3 regions of the Aureimonas sp. D3 genome follow, and region 3 is predicted to be linked to each of the others. Evidence: predicted binding sites of a transcription regulator. Region 3 holds the regulator's gene; each other region holds the start of a gene.
What was found. Region 3 encodes LexA, which represses DNA repair genes until DNA is damaged. Its sites were predicted from a motif close to TGTTCNNNNTGTGTTCNG; they were not measured.
Positions count from the first base shown of each region.

Region 1 (5,093 bases), on a different contig from region 3:
ATCCCAATTTCCACGATCTCTGCTTGCGTGAAATTCGAGGCTTTCCTTTCTGGTTGTAATGCGCTTCTTTGGTGTGCAGCAACTTGAAAGGTCTAGCGATGCCAGTTACGCAGGGCGCAGGAAATCCTGATTGGACGAAAGAAGAAACACTTCTAGCGCTCGAGTTGCTGGCTCGTCATGATGGCCGCCCCGTAGATCGTGGACACCGCGACGTCATCGAACTGTCTCAGTTTCTTAGGAGGATCAACATCCATCCTATGGACAAACGCCGTGACAATTTTCGCAACGTGGATGGGGTCGCCCTTAAATTACAGAACCTTCTCTCCGCGATTGACCCAAACAGAGGCTTAGCCTCCTCAATCGGAGATCGTCAGGTAGTGAGCGAGTTCCCTCCTACTCGCTATACGGAGCTACGCGAACTAGCGGCCCTTTTACGTTTACGCCTGCAAGACCCAGATCTCGCAATCAGCGTGTCGGACGAAGAAACCTTCACCGAGGGAAAGGTGCTTACTGCTAGGCACCGTTATAGAGATGCCCGTTTGCGAGGTAAACTTCTAGCAAAAATGGCAAATCGTCCGTTGGTTTGCGAAATGTGTGGCCCAGGTGAGCGATTCGAAGATCGTAGCCTAGCAGAAGCACAATATGAAGCGCACCACCGCGTTCCGCTATCTACCGCTGAAGGCGAAGTGACTACAAAGTTGTCCGATATGGCTCTTCTATGCGCATGCTGCCACAGGCTACTTCACCGATTGATTGCAAAAGAGCGACGTTGGGTATCGGTAGAAGAGGCTGCTGAAATTCGTAAGCTGAAGCTCTCGCACTGAGAAAGACGTCCCATACGAAGGTTCGAGCATTTAGGCCTATAGGGGAGACAGGACCGTGCCGGGTCCGTCTCCCCGGCGCATCAACCGCCAGGCCGGGCGTCTCGCCGGCGGGACCATCCCGGCCGGCAAGCTGATCGGGCGCTTCCGGCGCGCCACAAACCGTCAATTGGACATGAAAAAGGCCGGATAAGCGTTTTTGGCGCTTCTTCCGACCGTAGGCCTTTTATGCTCTTAGCGACCCCGCCTGTCAAGCTCTAAAGCATGCTGCGTTTGGGAACCGGCTTTTGGTTGCAAAGTTGCATGGCGTCTGTGGAAGCCGTGCCCTTATGAGCGACCGTTTGGGATGAAATCCTCGCTCATGTCCCTGAGGTATAGGTTGCGTCGATAGTTCATCGTCGCATCGGTCTTGAAATCTTCGAAGTGACCTTCGGTTCGCTTGAGCAGCGTGTCGAAGTCGATTTGGGACAGGGTCGTTTTGAGCCCGTTGTTGGCCCGATATTCATTCAAGTCGGCGAGCGAGAGCGTTCCGTTGAGCTTCGACCTTTCCTCCTGGGTCTCCGGCTTCAGAGCTTCACCGGTGGTGAAAATCGCATGGGTTGTCGGCTTCATCCTATAACCTCCTCGCGAATAGATTTCGGCGATGGAGGTTATCATTCTGGGGCGATCTGCAGACACTCCAAGCTTCTCGCCGCTCGGTGAGCGATTTTGTAGCAGATTTGCGATGCTCGTCATCACACACGCTCCTGTTGGATTCTAAACTATCTTAGGTTGAGGCGCTTGACTGAGCCTTTCGCTGGCTGAGGACGCTTCTTGTGGCGTGTTGGGAGACGGGGAGCTTCACTTATGTTCTTGGGGTTTCGCGCGCCTCACGCTCCGCTTTCCACGCCTCTTTACGCAAGGCGTCGGCGATCTCGGACCGCTCCACGAAGAATGCCTCCGGGTCGCGGCGGGAGACCGTTAGGCGCTCCACGCGCCGGGCCATCTCGTGGAGCATCTCGGGCGACACGCCAGCGGGGGTGAGCGACTTAGCCATCCTTCGCCTTCGGCTTCCCAAGCCCCAACACGTCCGACAACTTGTCCAGCGCGGCCACGAGGCGCAGCTTGCCGCCGCCCTTGCGCACGCCGAGCGTCTTGTCGAGCTCTCGAAGCGAGCGGCCTTCGCCGCAGACGAACCGCACCACCGCATAATCGTCGGGCGTCATCTCCTCCGAGATCGTCCGCAACTGGCTCGACGCCCGGCCCCGGCTGTCCGTGAACGCATCGGGAGCCGATCCGCCATCGACGCGGATTTGCAGGAAGGAGGGCGAGCGCTGCCCGCCCATCATGCGCTCGTAAAGCTGGCGGAACATGTGCCCGGCGCGCGCCTGCCGCGCGTCGATCGATCCCATGTGCTCCAGCCGCACCAGCGGGCTTTCGTTGGAGTTGCGCGCGGCTGTGACGGTGCGCGGATTGTCCGCGCTCTCGCGCGAAGCTTTGGTGAAAGCAGGATTGTCCACCTCGGCCATGCGGATATCGACGCCGAGATTCCGGAACTGGACAGGCTGCCGGGCGCGCTCGCGATAGCGCGCGAACGGAAGCTTGGCGAACGAGCCGCAAGCGATCCGGGGGCTTCGGCCATCGGTCGAGGCATCAAGGGTCTTCGTCTGGCCGGGGGTGAATTCGGCGGGGGTCTTCTCAGGCATGCTGGCCTTGCTCCTCGGCACTGGAGCCGGCCCGTCGGGTAATGCCCGCACATTATGGAGCAGCCCTTTGCGATAATCAAAGCAGATCGTCGGCTTTCTTTCCTAGTTCACAGGCGATTCGCGCTTTTCGGCTGCGACCACGCAACACTTGCCTCCCGCAATCCACAGCGGCATAAGGTATCTATTCCCAAGCAAGCTGTTCCCGTTATGTTCGGTTCACGAACCGAATCGCCGACAGGATCACGCATGCTCCCCAACACCAACCATCCTGTGCCCCTCACCGCCGTCCCACCCGGCTTCCGCTTGCGGGTCGTGGCGTCGGCCGGTGCCGGCTTCCCCTCGCCTGCGCAGGATTGGGAAGACGATGCGCTGTCCCTGATCGAGCTTCTGCGCCTCGATCGCGCGGCGGCCTTCGTGTTTCGCATTTCGGGCTCCAGCATGGCGGACGCCGGGATCAACGATCAGGACATCGTCGTCGTCGATCGGGACGCGAAGGCGCGCAATGGCTCGATCGTCATCGCCATCGTCGAGGGCGGGTTCGTCTGCCGCCAGCTCGTGATCCGCCAAGGCGTCGGCTATCTCGAACCGCGCAACGCGCGCATGAGCTATCCCCTCTGCATCTGCGACGAGACCGTGGAGATCTGGGGCGTCGTGCGCGCCGGGGTGCGGGACTATCAGCGATGACCTGGGCGCTGGTGGACGTCGAGAACTTCTATGTGTCGAGCGAGCGCGTCTTCGATCCGGCCCTGCGCGGCGTGCCGGTTCTTGTGCTGTCCAACGGCGACCATTGCGCCATTGCGCGCTCGGCCGAGGCAAAGGCCTTCGGCGTGAAAATGGGCGCGCCGGTCTTTAAGATGCGCGAACTGATCAAGCGGCACGGCTTCGCACTGCGCTCTTCCAACTATGAGCTTTATTCGGACATGAACCGCCGCTTCAACGCGGTCCTCTCCGAGTTCTCGAACCAGATCGAAATCTATTCCATCGACGAAAGCTGGTTCCGTCTGCCTGTGCGCGCGGACGGGCTGGGTGACATCGCGACCGCCCTCGCCGTCATCGCCAAGGTCAAGCGCGACACCGGCCTGCCGACGCGCATCGGGCTCGGCCCCACGCGCACCCTGTCCAAGGTCGCCAACGGCCTCGCCAAGGCGGGCGAGAAGGTGTTCGGCGGCGTCATTGATCTGCACGACGTCGACCTGCGCCGGCATCTGTTTCGCAATTGGCCCGTGTCCGAGGTCTGGGGCATCGGCCGCGCGCTGTCGGAGCGCCTCGCGCCGCTCGGCATTCGCACCACGGCCGATCTCGCGGCCATGGACCCGCATCAAGCACGCAGCGTCGGCACGGTGGTGCTGGAGCGGCTCGTGCGCGAACTGAACGGCGTCGGCGACGATCAGTTGGTCATCGAGCCCGAAAAGCGCCAAGCGACGGCCGTCACGCGCATGTTCGGCGAGCCGGTCACGACGATCGAGGATTTGCGCGAGGCGATGGCGCGGCGCGCGGCGCGCGCGGCCGAGAAGATCCGCGAGCAGGGGTCGGTGGCCGGCCGGCTGATCGGCTTTGCGCATGGAAACGGCCGCAAGGCGAACGCGCCCTCCTCGCAGCGCTCCTGCCGCCTCTCGCCGCCAACCAACGACACGCGCGTCATCGTGCGCTGGGCGTCCCGCATGGTGGAGAGCATGTGGCAGGAGGGCTGCGTCTACACGAAGTGCGGTGTAATGTTGGAAGACCTGTGCGACATCGGCCGGGAGCAGACGGACCTCTTCGCCGCAACTGACAGCCGAGGCGCGGACCTGATGTCGGTCATGGACGCGGTGAACTCCCGCTATGGACGCGAGACGCTGGCGCTCGGGACGGCGGGGATCGGCGCACGATCGTTCGACACGAAGCGGGCGATGAAGAGTCCCGCATGGACGACACGTCTTGCTGAAGTTCCAGTAGCGCGATGAGAGGCTAGCCCAACGATGCCCCACCGTCTTTTCTATGTTTTCGTCTGACTTCGAGCTCCCCCCACCATGGAAGCAAGTCTACAATCCTATCGCCAAAGGGATATGCGTTTACATCCACTGCATTAGGAAACATTTCTCTATGCACCGCTGATAGGAGATAACCCTCGTACTTCTTACCGATTGCACCTTTTATGGCTTCGAAAAGCGAGTTTTGGGACTGCGTTTGATAGGCAAATTCCAGGTCGTTGCACGGTACGAATTGCACATGGATGCGGTCTTCAAAAGTGATCGACGGGTCCTTTTCGTCCGCCATAGCGTTTGCTTGCTCAAGAACGTTCTGTTGCATGGGCTCAACCATGCTAAGCCAAGTGTCTAAGGTAAGCACCATGCCGCTGATATCCTTTGACCGCTCTCGCCCAGGAACAAGACCTCGGCGCAGATGAGAAGCAAACCGCCAGATTTGAAAAACCCCCTTCACAAGCTCGCCATAACCGCGCGCGGCGGACGCAATGGGGTCTTCAGAGAATCTGGCCTCATAGCTCATTCTTGTCGCTTTGCATTCAACAATCACTGAGACCTTTTCGTTATCGCTAACGATAATATCCGGAGTGTCGATGTCCTTCTTTCCGATCGGTCTGTACTTC
Region 1 covers NZ_BBWM01000060.1:3,511-8,603, forward strand. The annotation lists gene AUL36_RS23405 (HNH endonuclease) at 99-824, shown strand; gene AUL36_RS18650 (hypothetical protein) at 1,149-1,556, opposite strand; gene AUL36_RS18655 (hypothetical protein) at 1,666-1,857, opposite strand; gene AUL36_RS18660 (DUF6456 domain-containing protein) at 1,850-2,506, opposite strand; gene AUL36_RS18665 (LexA family protein) at 2,753-3,190, shown strand; gene AUL36_RS18670 (Y-family DNA polymerase) at 3,187-4,449, shown strand; gene AUL36_RS23935 (hypothetical protein) at 4,454-5,093, opposite strand, start outside.
Region 1: a site for LexA is predicted at 2,704-2,721, ahead of AUL36_RS18665 (LexA family protein). Genes of this name have one in related genera too.

Region 2 (5,093 bases), on a different contig from region 3:
ACGCCCCTCGACATCGAGCGTCCACTCCGTGCCGACCAGACCGCCGACATTGCTGAATCGGCCGCGCCCTTCCAGTCGACCCTCGCCGATCCTGGCAACGAAGGTCGGCACTGACAGCTCGGTCGCGGAACTGTTCAACTGCGCGCTGATATTGGTCATCTCAACCGGCGCACCCTCCAGCGCGCCGGCTTCCAGCGACAGGCGGAGGGGCCGCTGCGGCAGAAGCGGCGCGGCGAAGGCGCGCGCTCCCACGCCCTCCCCCTCGGGAACGATGCCGGTGAGGATGGTCTGGAGCCAGTCCAGCGAGAGGTGGTCGAGCTTCAGGCGGCCAATCATGTCGCTGCCGCCGGCGGCGGACAATTGCCCCTCGACAGGCTGTCCGTTCACATGCCCTCGAACATCGCTCAAGACCCAATCGCCGCCGAACCAGCGAACCTGTGCCCCGCCCTCCACCGGCAGAGTCTCGAGCCCCTGGCCGGCTGCGATGCCGAGCGTCGTCAGCCAAAGCGCTGCGTCGTCACTGCTGAGGGTCAGGCGTCCGTCGAGCGAGCGGAGCCCGGCTGGCGAGAGCGTCGCCGTCCCCTCCAACGCCACGCGGCTGCCGGGCGCTTCGCCGCTCAGCGACACCGCCGCGCCCTCGCCAGGATTGCCGGAACTGGTGAGGCGCACCGACAAGGGACCGGGCGCGCCGAGGTCGAGCGCGGAGATGCCGAGCTGGCCGAGAAGCTCCACCGGCTTTTCGTTGCGCAGCCCCATCTCCAATCCGAAGCTGCCGTCCTTCCAGGCGGCGGCGAGACCGTTTTCGAGCGCCAGCCGCACGGTGAGATCGGTTCTCGCCGCTGTGCCCGCAAGCTCGGCCACAAGATCGGTGCGCCCCGCGATTGCGGTGGGTGAGACGGTCCCGCTTAGAGACAGAGGCCCGAGCGAAGCCGCTCGCGCATCGGCCAGTTGCAGAAGCGGGCTGTCCGGCAGGCGCGCGCGCAGGAAGGCGAGGAAGCGGGCCGGCTCATCGGCCGAAACATCGAGGCTGAGATCGGGCACCGGCGCGCTGGAAAGGTTCGCGACCGTGCCTTCCACATGAAGATCGGCCCCGGCCAAGCCGTCCGCGTCGAAGGAGCCGATATCGAGAGCGTCACCCGAGAGCGCCATATCCGCCTCGACATGATCGGCCACCACGCCAGCGTAGCGCATCGGGCCGGCGGCCCATTGCAGCTCGATGCGCTCGGGAACACCGCCCGCCGGCTGCGGGCGAAGCCGGGCCAGCGCCAGCAGCGGTTCGAGATCCACCGCACCGCCGCGCAGCTCCGCATTGGTTGTGACGCCTTCGGGGCGCACCGCGCGGTCGATCGCGCCGCGCAGCGTCTGGCCGCCGAGATTGAGTTCCAAATCGTCGAGGCTCTGGTCGCTCGCGCTAAGATTCACCTTAGCCTGTAGGCCGGCTTGATCGAGCTGCGCCAGCGCGGGGATGCCGCCCAGCCCGGCCCAGCCGAAGAAGCTCGCCGGCTGGCGCGCCGCCACCAGAAGCGAGCCGCGAAAGCCCGGCTTGGCGCTGAGATCGGCGAGGCCGGATGCTTCCACCAGGGTGCGGCCGGGAAACTCGCCGCTCAGCTTGTCGATCGACCAGCCCTCCTGCGAGGGCGAGCCGGCAAAGCTGACATCGCGGATCGACGTGTCGCCGATCGTCACGATCGGCAGCGACAGGCGCAGACGGCCGGGCAAGGGGCTGGCTGGAAGGCGCGCCAGCGCTTCACGAATGCCGGCGATCCGCTCCGACAGGCTCGGGACCGTGCCGCTCGTGCTCTCGGCGGGCGCGAGCCGGTCGAGATCGACTTCCTGCCCGGACAGGTCGACGTCGAAATGCGGAATGGGCCCGAAATTCAGGCTCGCCGCGCCGGTGACGAGATAGGGCGCTTCTGCCGCCCCGACCGAGGCGCGCAGATCGGACAAGGCGACGAGTTGCGACGACAGCGTGAAACCCGCCTGCATCTGGATCGGCGGCGTGGACGCGCTCCCGGTCTCGCCCTGCCCCGCCGCCCGCTCCTTCTGCACGGCCAAAGGCGTGCGGAACGTCATCGTCCCGTCCAGCATGGGCTTGCCCGGCACGCGGGATGCGGTCCCCGACAGGCTGACCGACAGGCTCGGCGCGTCGGATTCGGCGGTGACGCGCAGAGGCAGCGTCCCGTCGCCGGGCGCAACCCCGGTGGAGAGGCTGACGCGCAGGAGCCGGCCGTCGAGACGCAGCGTGCCCGCGCCCGTGATCGGGCCGAGCAGCGAGCGCGCCGAGAGATCGGCGTCGATGTCGCTCAGTTGAATCCGCCGATCCACCCGTTGATCGGTCAGAGCAACGGAGCCGCCGGCGATCCGCACTTTTTCGAAGACCACCGGCAGATTGGCGGGAAGCTGCGAGGCGGCGACGGGCCAGCGAACCTGTCCGGCCTTATCGATATCAAGCGACAAATTGGGCCGGTCCATCTCCGTGTTGAAAATGCGGACCTCGCCAGACAAGAAGGGCGCCAACTCGGCGTCCATCCGAAACGCACTCAGCGTCAGGATCGGATCGCCGGCATCCCCCACCACCACATCGTTGAAGGCAATGGAGGGGAAGGGCAAAAGCCGCGCCGACACCGCGCCGCGCACCTCGACCGGCTGGCCGAGCAGGCGCGAGGTTTCCGTCTCGAAGGCCGAGCGATAGGTCGTCCAGTCCACGAAGCGCGGGCCGACCCAGAGCGCCAGAAGACATGCGATCAAGACGCCGCCGAGGATGATGAACAGCCGCAAGCCCGCAGGTCCCTTTATGTCGAATCATTCGGGCCGCTGGCCCTAGCTTTCGGAAATCCTAACAGTTTTGGCGCTCGCCGGTCATGCGGCTTGGCGCGCGGCGGTTAAGATCGCGCTTTAGAAGCCCCTCTCTCTCCACAAGGGCGGGGCGACGTGCCACGCGCTCCTCCCCTCTTTGCCGCAAGGCCGCCGACATGTTCCCCTAGTGTTCCCTGCAGAATCCATTAAGTAGTCGGCATGACCGAACTCTCCGATCCGTCCGCCCCCGGCCCGAAGAAGCCCTCCGGCATCGCCGCCCGAGCCCTTGCGGCGCGCGGCGGGCCCGTGGCTGCGCCCGCGCCCGACTATCTCGCAGGTCTCAATCCCGAGCAGCGCGCGGCGGTCGAGACGACGGAAGGGCCGGTTCTGGTGCTGGCCGGCGCGGGCACCGGCAAGACGCGGGTTCTGACGACGCGCATCGCCCATATTCTCAAGCTGCGCCTCGCCTATCCCTCGCAGATTCTGGCCGTGACCTTCACCAACAAGGCCGCGCGTGAGATGAAGCAGCGCATCGGCCTTCTGGTCGGCGGCGAGGTCGAGGGAATGCCCTGGCTCGGCACGTTCCACTCGATTGGCGTCAAGATCCTGCGCCGCCATGCCGAACTGGTGGGGCTGAAGTCGAACTTCACGATCCTCGATACGGACGATCAGATCCGCCTGATCAAGCAGCTGCTCCAAGCCGAGAATCTGGACGACAAGCGCTGGCCGGCGCGCACCTTCGCCAATCTTCTGGATGGCTGGAAGAACAAGGGCCTGACGCCCGATACGATTCCGGAAGGCGATGCGCGCTCCTTCGGCAACGGCAAAGGGCGCGAACTCTACCGCGCCTATCAGGCTCGCCTCTCCACGCTGAACGCGACGGATTTCGGCGATCTCCTGCTCCATCCCATCGCGATCTTCCGCGACCACCCGGACATTCTGGCCGATTATCACAAGCGCTTTCGCTACATTCTGGTGGACGAGTATCAGGACACCAACGTCGCGCAATATCTCTGGCTGCGGCTTCTGGCTCAGATGTCGGATTCCCGCCGGGACGCCGGCCAAAGCGCCGTGAATGTCTGCTGCGTCGGCGACGACGACCAGTCCATCTATGGCTGGCGCGGCGCGGAGGTGGACAATATCCTGCGTTTCGAGAAGGATTTTCCGGGCGCGACCGTGATCCGGCTGGAGCGCAACTATCGCTCGACCGCCCATATTCTGGGCGCGGCCTCCGGCCTCATCTCCGTCAACGAGGACCGGCTCGGCAAGACGCTGTTCACCGACCTCCACGATCCCGAGCACGAGAAGGTCTCGGTCAATGCGGGCTGGGACTCGGAGGAGGAAGCGCGCACGATCGGCGAGGAGATCGAGCAGCTTCAGCACAAGGGTCATAAGCTCAACGACATGGCGATCCTGGTGCGCGCCTCGTTCCAGATGCGCGAATTCGAAGATCGCTTCGTCACGCTCGGCCTGAATTACCGCGTCATCGGCGGTCCGCGCTTCTACGAACGGCTGGAGATCCGCGACGCGCTCGCCTATTTCCGCTGCGTCTGCCAGCCGGCCGACGATCTGGCCTTCGAACGTATCGTCAACACGCCCAAGCGTGGCCTCGGCGATGTGGCGATCAAGCTCCTGCATGAATATTCCCGCGCCAAGGGCCTGCCGCTTCTGGCCGGCGCGGCCGATCTGGTGCAGGGCGACGAGCTGAAGCCGCGCCCGCGCGCGGCGCTGGCCGAGGTCTTGCGCCATTTCGACCGCTGGTCCGGCCTTCTCTCGACCACGCGGCACACCGATCTCGCGGAAATGATTCTGGACGAGTCCGGCTATACCGAGATGTGGCAGGCCGACCGCTCGGCCGAAGCGCCGGGGCGGCTCGAAAACCTGAAAGAGCTGATCCGCTCCATGGACGATTACGAGAGCCTGCCGGGCTTTCTCGAACATATCGCCTTGGTGATGGACGCCGAACAGAACGCCGAAACCGACGCCGTATCGATCATGACGCTGCATTCGGCCAAGGGACTGGAATTCGAGACCGTGTTCCTGCCCGGTTGGGAGGAGGGCCTGTTTCCGCATCAGCGCTCCCTCGACGAGGGCGGTCGCTCCGGCCTCGAAGAAGAGCGCCGCCTCGCCTATGTCGGGATCACGCGCGGCAAACGGCGGGTGAAGATCACCTTCGTCTCGAACCGGCGCATCCATGGCATGTGGCAATCCACCATTCCCTCGCGCTTTCTGGACGAGTTGCCGGAAGATCATGTCGAGGTGATCGAGGCCTCCGCCTCCTATGGCGGCTACGGAGC
Region 2 covers NZ_BBWM01000002.1:103,730-108,822, forward strand. The annotation lists gene AUL36_RS00670 (AsmA family protein) at 1-2,778, opposite strand, end outside; gene AUL36_RS00675 (ATP-dependent helicase) at 3,016-5,093, shown strand, end outside.
Region 2: a site for LexA is predicted at 2,974-2,991, ahead of AUL36_RS00675 (ATP-dependent helicase). Genes of this name have one in related genera too.

Region 3 (5,093 bases):
CCAGCTTTTCCCGGCGCTTATGATTTTGCCTTCACGCCGTTTTTCGATGGTACGAGCGCGTTCGGCTATTCCTTGGGCCCTCCCAAGGTCTCCGAAGAGGAGGAGGCGGTACCCAGCGGCCTGATGGGCCAAGTCGCAAGCCTTCGTCTCGCGATCGGCGAACGCATTCGGGCTGTTCTCCCTGACGAACGAGGAGCCGTCGCAGCGGCCTTGATCAATGGCGAACGGGCCGGCATCCCCAAGGACATCGAAGACGCGCTCCGTGCGACGGGTCTTGCCCATGTCCTCTCGATTTCCGGGTTCCACATGGCACTGGTCGCGGGCATGACCATGGTCGTTGTGCGAGGCGCGGCTGCCGCTTTTCCGGCCATCGCCCTTCGATGGCAGACGAGGAAGATCGGCGCGGTCCTGGCCTTGGGGGTCACCGGCTTTTACTTCCTACTAGCTGGAGACAATGCCGCCACCGAACGCTCCTTCATCATGATCGCCATCATGCTGGGCGCGGTTCTGGTGGATCGACCTGCACTGACAATCCGCAACGTCGGTATGGCAGCGATGGCGGTGATGTTGATCTCTCCGCACGCCTTGATGACCGCTACGTTCCAAATGTCCTTCGCAGCAACCGCCGCTCTGGTGGGTGCATACGGCGCATACTCTCGCTGGTCGAACCAGTCCGACGGTAAGGCAAGCGATCACGCTCGCTTTCGAACACTCGCACTTTTGCTTCTCGGCGCGTTTCTGTCATCCCTGATCGCGGGTGCGGCGACCGCACCCTATGCCGTCTATCATTTTCAGCGGGCCGCTCCATTCGGCCTCGTGGCCAATGTTCTGGCGACGCCGATCTTTTCGTTCTGGATCATGCCGCTCGCTCTGGCTTCGGTCTGCCTGATGCCCTTTGGTTGGGAAAGCATGGCGTTGCATCCCATCGGTTGGGGGCTGGACGTCGTATTCTGGCTGGCGAAACGCCTGGCTGAAGAATTACCGGACTACGCCGTGGGCCAGATCGGCCTCGCAAGCCTTCTCAGCCTCACTATGGCTTTACTCGTCCTGTCATTTTGCCAGAGCGCGATGCGCTGGCTCTTCGTTTTGCCATTGACGCTCGGCTGGGTCTTGATCCCACCGACCAATCGACCCGAGCTTCTGATTGCGGAGGATGCTCGGGATATCGCGGTGATCGGCCAGGATGGATCGACCATTGATCTGCGCAAGCGGCCCAATCGCTTCATCCACGATCAATGGCAACGCGCATTTCAACTTCGATTGCCACCGTCTCGTACCCCTCGGAAGCAGTTCGAGTGTTCAGGCGATATCTGCCGCGCGACATCGCGGTCAGGCCTCCGCATCGCATGGAGCGACAAACTGGAACGTATGGGAGAGCTTTGCGACAGTGCCGACATCGCCGTGATGGCGCGAGCGCCCCGCATGACGTCGTGCCGTTCCGGCGCGAAGCTCGTCACGCTTCGCACTCTCCGGCAGACCGGCGCTCTTTTGCTTCCCTCCGCAAACGGAGCGCAATGGACCCTTCAACCCTCGATCGCTCAGCCCTTCAACGAATGGAACGTGCATCGATCGGCCCCATGGCCGGAAAGCGAAAGGCGAAACCAGCGCTCCGAACCCGGGCAGGTCGGGTTACCTCATCGTTCTAGTGATAGCGCCGAATGAGCCCGACAAGACGCCCTTGAACCTTGACCCGGCCCGCTTCCAAAACACGCGTCTCATAGGCAGGATTGGCGGCTTCCAATTCCACGACGGAGCCTCGCCGACGAAAGCGCTTGAGCGTCGCCTCTTCGTCGTCGATCAGAGCCACGACGATCTCGCCCGCTGTCGCCGTCTCAGAACGCTGGATCAGAACCGTGTCTCCGTCCAGAATGCCCGCATCGACCATCGAATCGCCTTTGACGTCCAGGGCGTAGTGTTCACCGGAGCCGAACATCTCGACCGGGAGGGCGATGGACCGGCTGTTTTGTTGGATCGCAGAAATGGGAACGCCTGCAGCAATGCGTCCCATGACCGGTACGGGCATCGAATCATTGGCCGGTTCCGCTCTCGCCAGGACCGGCTCGATTCCGGCACGCTTCGGAAGAGGGATCACTTGCCGCGAGATCGACGCTTCCGACGCCGTCGGTACCGCCAAACCGCCGTTCGAATCCTTGCCACTCAGGGAGTCCGGCAGGCGCAGGACTTCCAAAGCCCGAGCCCGATTGGGGAGACGCCGGATAAAGCCCCGTTCCTCCAAGGCGGTGATGAGACGATGGATTCCCGATTTGGATTTCAGATCCAAAGCCTCCTTCATCTCGTCGAAGGAGGGAGGAATTCCGACCGATTGCAAACGGTCATGAATGAAGAGAAGCAATTCATGCTGCTTGCGGGTCAACATCGCGCGAATCCGGACAAAACAAAACCTGAACAAACCCTATATGTTCTGTTTGTGTTCTGCAAGGAACTCCATCACGTCAATCGAACGAACTCGCAGGTTTCTCCCGGCTGGGCGGCGGCGGCATGAGGGGGACGAACCAAAAGGGCATCGGCGGTCGCGAAGACACTCAGAAGCGACGAGTCCTGCCGAGCAAGCGGCATGAGGACCGTTCGTCCGTCGTCGTCTTGTTCGATCGTTGCGCGCATGAAGTCCGCCCGATGGTCATTCTCGAGAACGGCCGCACCGAGTGTTCCGGTTTCGTATCGGGGGCGAGACGGGCGCCCGGCGAGACGTTCCACGAGCGGCCGAAGAAACAATTCCGCCGTTACGAGGCTCGACGCCGGGTTGCCGGGCAGGCCCAGGAATCGCATCGCCTCATGGCGACCTGCCATCAGAGGTTTTCCCGGTCGCATGGCGACCTTCCAGAAATCCAGTTCGACACCGCACTCCCGCAGGACCGGCGCAACAAGATCATGATCACCGACCGAAGCTCCGCCGATGGTCACGAAAACGTCGATTCCCTCGGCTCTGGCATTCTCGAAAACCCGTCGCAAGGCTGCTCGATCGTCGGGGACGATGCCATAGGAGATGGCGTCGCCACCCGCCGCTTCCACGATCGCTGCAATACCGAAACCGTTTGACGCGACGATCTGCGAGGGACCAGGGCGCGTGCCAGGCCAGACCAGTTCGCTGCCCGTCATGACGATCGCGACCCGGGGGCGAGCGCGCACGGGCACAAAATCGTATCCGGCGCTTGCCGCGAGAGCGATGGAAGCAGGGCGCAAAACGGCTCCATCAGCCAGAACGGGCTTACCTGCTTGGAAGTCATTGCCGGCAGGGCGGATATGGCGCCCCGGCTGCACAGGCTCCAGCACGATGACAGTCGAAGGGTCGGGACGTTCGGTGTTTTCCTGGATTACGACGGCATCTGCCCCTGCGGGTACAGGAGCACCGGTAAAGATCCGTACGGCCTGATTTGCCGAGACCGTCCCTTCAAAGGCTGCGCCGGCAGCCGCTTCGCCAATAACGCGAAGTTCCGTTGCCGCAGAGCGCAGATCGTCGGCACGAACGGCGTATCCATCCATGGCGGAGGCATCGAAGGCCGGTTGCGTCAGCCGAGCCACGAGATCGCCCGCCAGACGCCGACCGGCCAGAGCGTCGAGCCCGACCTGCTCGATACGCCGAACGGGTTCGGCGTCCGTCAGCAACCTCGCCAAAGCCTCTTCGACTGGAAGGAGGCTCACTCGGCGCTCCACGCACCCGATCGGCCGCCAGCTTTTTCCAACAACCGGATAGCGCTGATGGTCATGCTGCGGTCCACCGCCTTCGCCATATCGTAGATCGTGAGGCAAGCCACCGAAACGGCCGTCAACGCCTCCATCTCGATTCCGGTCTTGCCACTGACGCGGCAAGTCGCGGTGACGCGAATGCCGGGAAGAGCCGGTTCGAAGTCCAGTTCGACCGACACCTTCTCCAACATCAGGGGATGGCAGAGAGGGATCAGATCATGGGTTCTCTTTGCGCCCATGATCCCGGCGATCCGCGCGATCGCCATGACATCGCCCTTCTTGAGGCTGCCTTCTCGAATCAGATCGAGCGTTTCGGCCTTCATCAGCACGAGCCCTTCGGCGCGGGCCGTTCGGATCGTTTCGGCCTTCTCGCCGACATCCACCATATGGGCGGAGCCATCGGCGGCGAGATGCGTCAAGGATGGTTCGCTCATGCGCTATGAGCCTGTCCGCCAAACAGCAACCTGCGCGTCGCCGCCTCGACATCGTCCTGCCGCATCAGGCTCTCGCCCACGAGGAAGGTCCGAATGCCGGACGCGGCCAGCCGAACGCAGTCCTCATGACCATTGATCGCGCTTTCACCGACGACGATCCGGTCAGCGGGAACGATGCGCGCCAGTCGCTCGCTCGTCCCGATATCGGTTTCGAAGGTCCGCAGATTGCGATTGTTGACGCCAAACAGCGACGATCGGAGCTTGAGCGCCCGTTCGGCCTCCGTCTCGTCATGCACTTCCAGCAACACATCGAGACCGAGTTCGATCGCGGCGCACTCCAGTTCGTTGGCCAGCGCATCGTCCACGGCAGCGAGAATGATCAGAATAGCGTCCGCACCCCAGGCGCGAGCCTGCGCCACCTGATAGGTATCGAACAGAAAGTCCTTGCGAAGCGCGGGCAGGGCGGTCGCACCTCGTGCCGCCGTCAGATATTCCGGGGCACCCTGAAAGGACGGAGTGTCGGTCAAAACACTGAGACACGCAGCGCCCGCGCGCTCATAGGCCTGAGCGATCGATACCGGCTCGAAATCAGGTCGGATGAGCCCCTTGGACGGGCTCGCCTTTTTCACTTCCGCGATCAGCGCGAACTGACCGAGCGAATGCTTGCGCCGCAGCGCGTCGGCAAAACCTCGGGTCGGCGGCAGGTCACGCATGACGCTTTCGAGAGCGGCGAGGGACATCTCGCGCTTCGCATCGGCGATTTCTTCGCGCTTGTAGGTTTCGATCTTTTCGAGAATGTCGGTCACGACGGTCTTCTCCCGATCTCTTGTGATGTTGTCACGAGCCGGGCCAGCGCTTCAGCCGCTCGTCCTTCGGCGAGTGAGGCTTTCGCCATTGCTACCCCTTGGTCCAGACTTGACGCCTTATCGGCGACGATCAGAGCACCGGCAGCAT
Region 3 covers NZ_BBWM01000035.1:33,975-39,067, forward strand. The annotation lists gene AUL36_RS10195 (ComEC/Rec2 family competence protein) at 1-1,662, shown strand, start outside; gene lexA (transcriptional repressor LexA) at 1,643-2,377, opposite strand; gene AUL36_RS10205 (molybdopterin molybdotransferase MoeA) at 2,449-3,660, opposite strand; gene moaC (cyclic pyranopterin monophosphate synthase MoaC) at 3,657-4,139, opposite strand; gene trpC (indole-3-glycerol phosphate synthase TrpC) at 4,136-4,945, opposite strand; gene trpD (anthranilate phosphoribosyltransferase) at 4,942-5,093, opposite strand, start outside.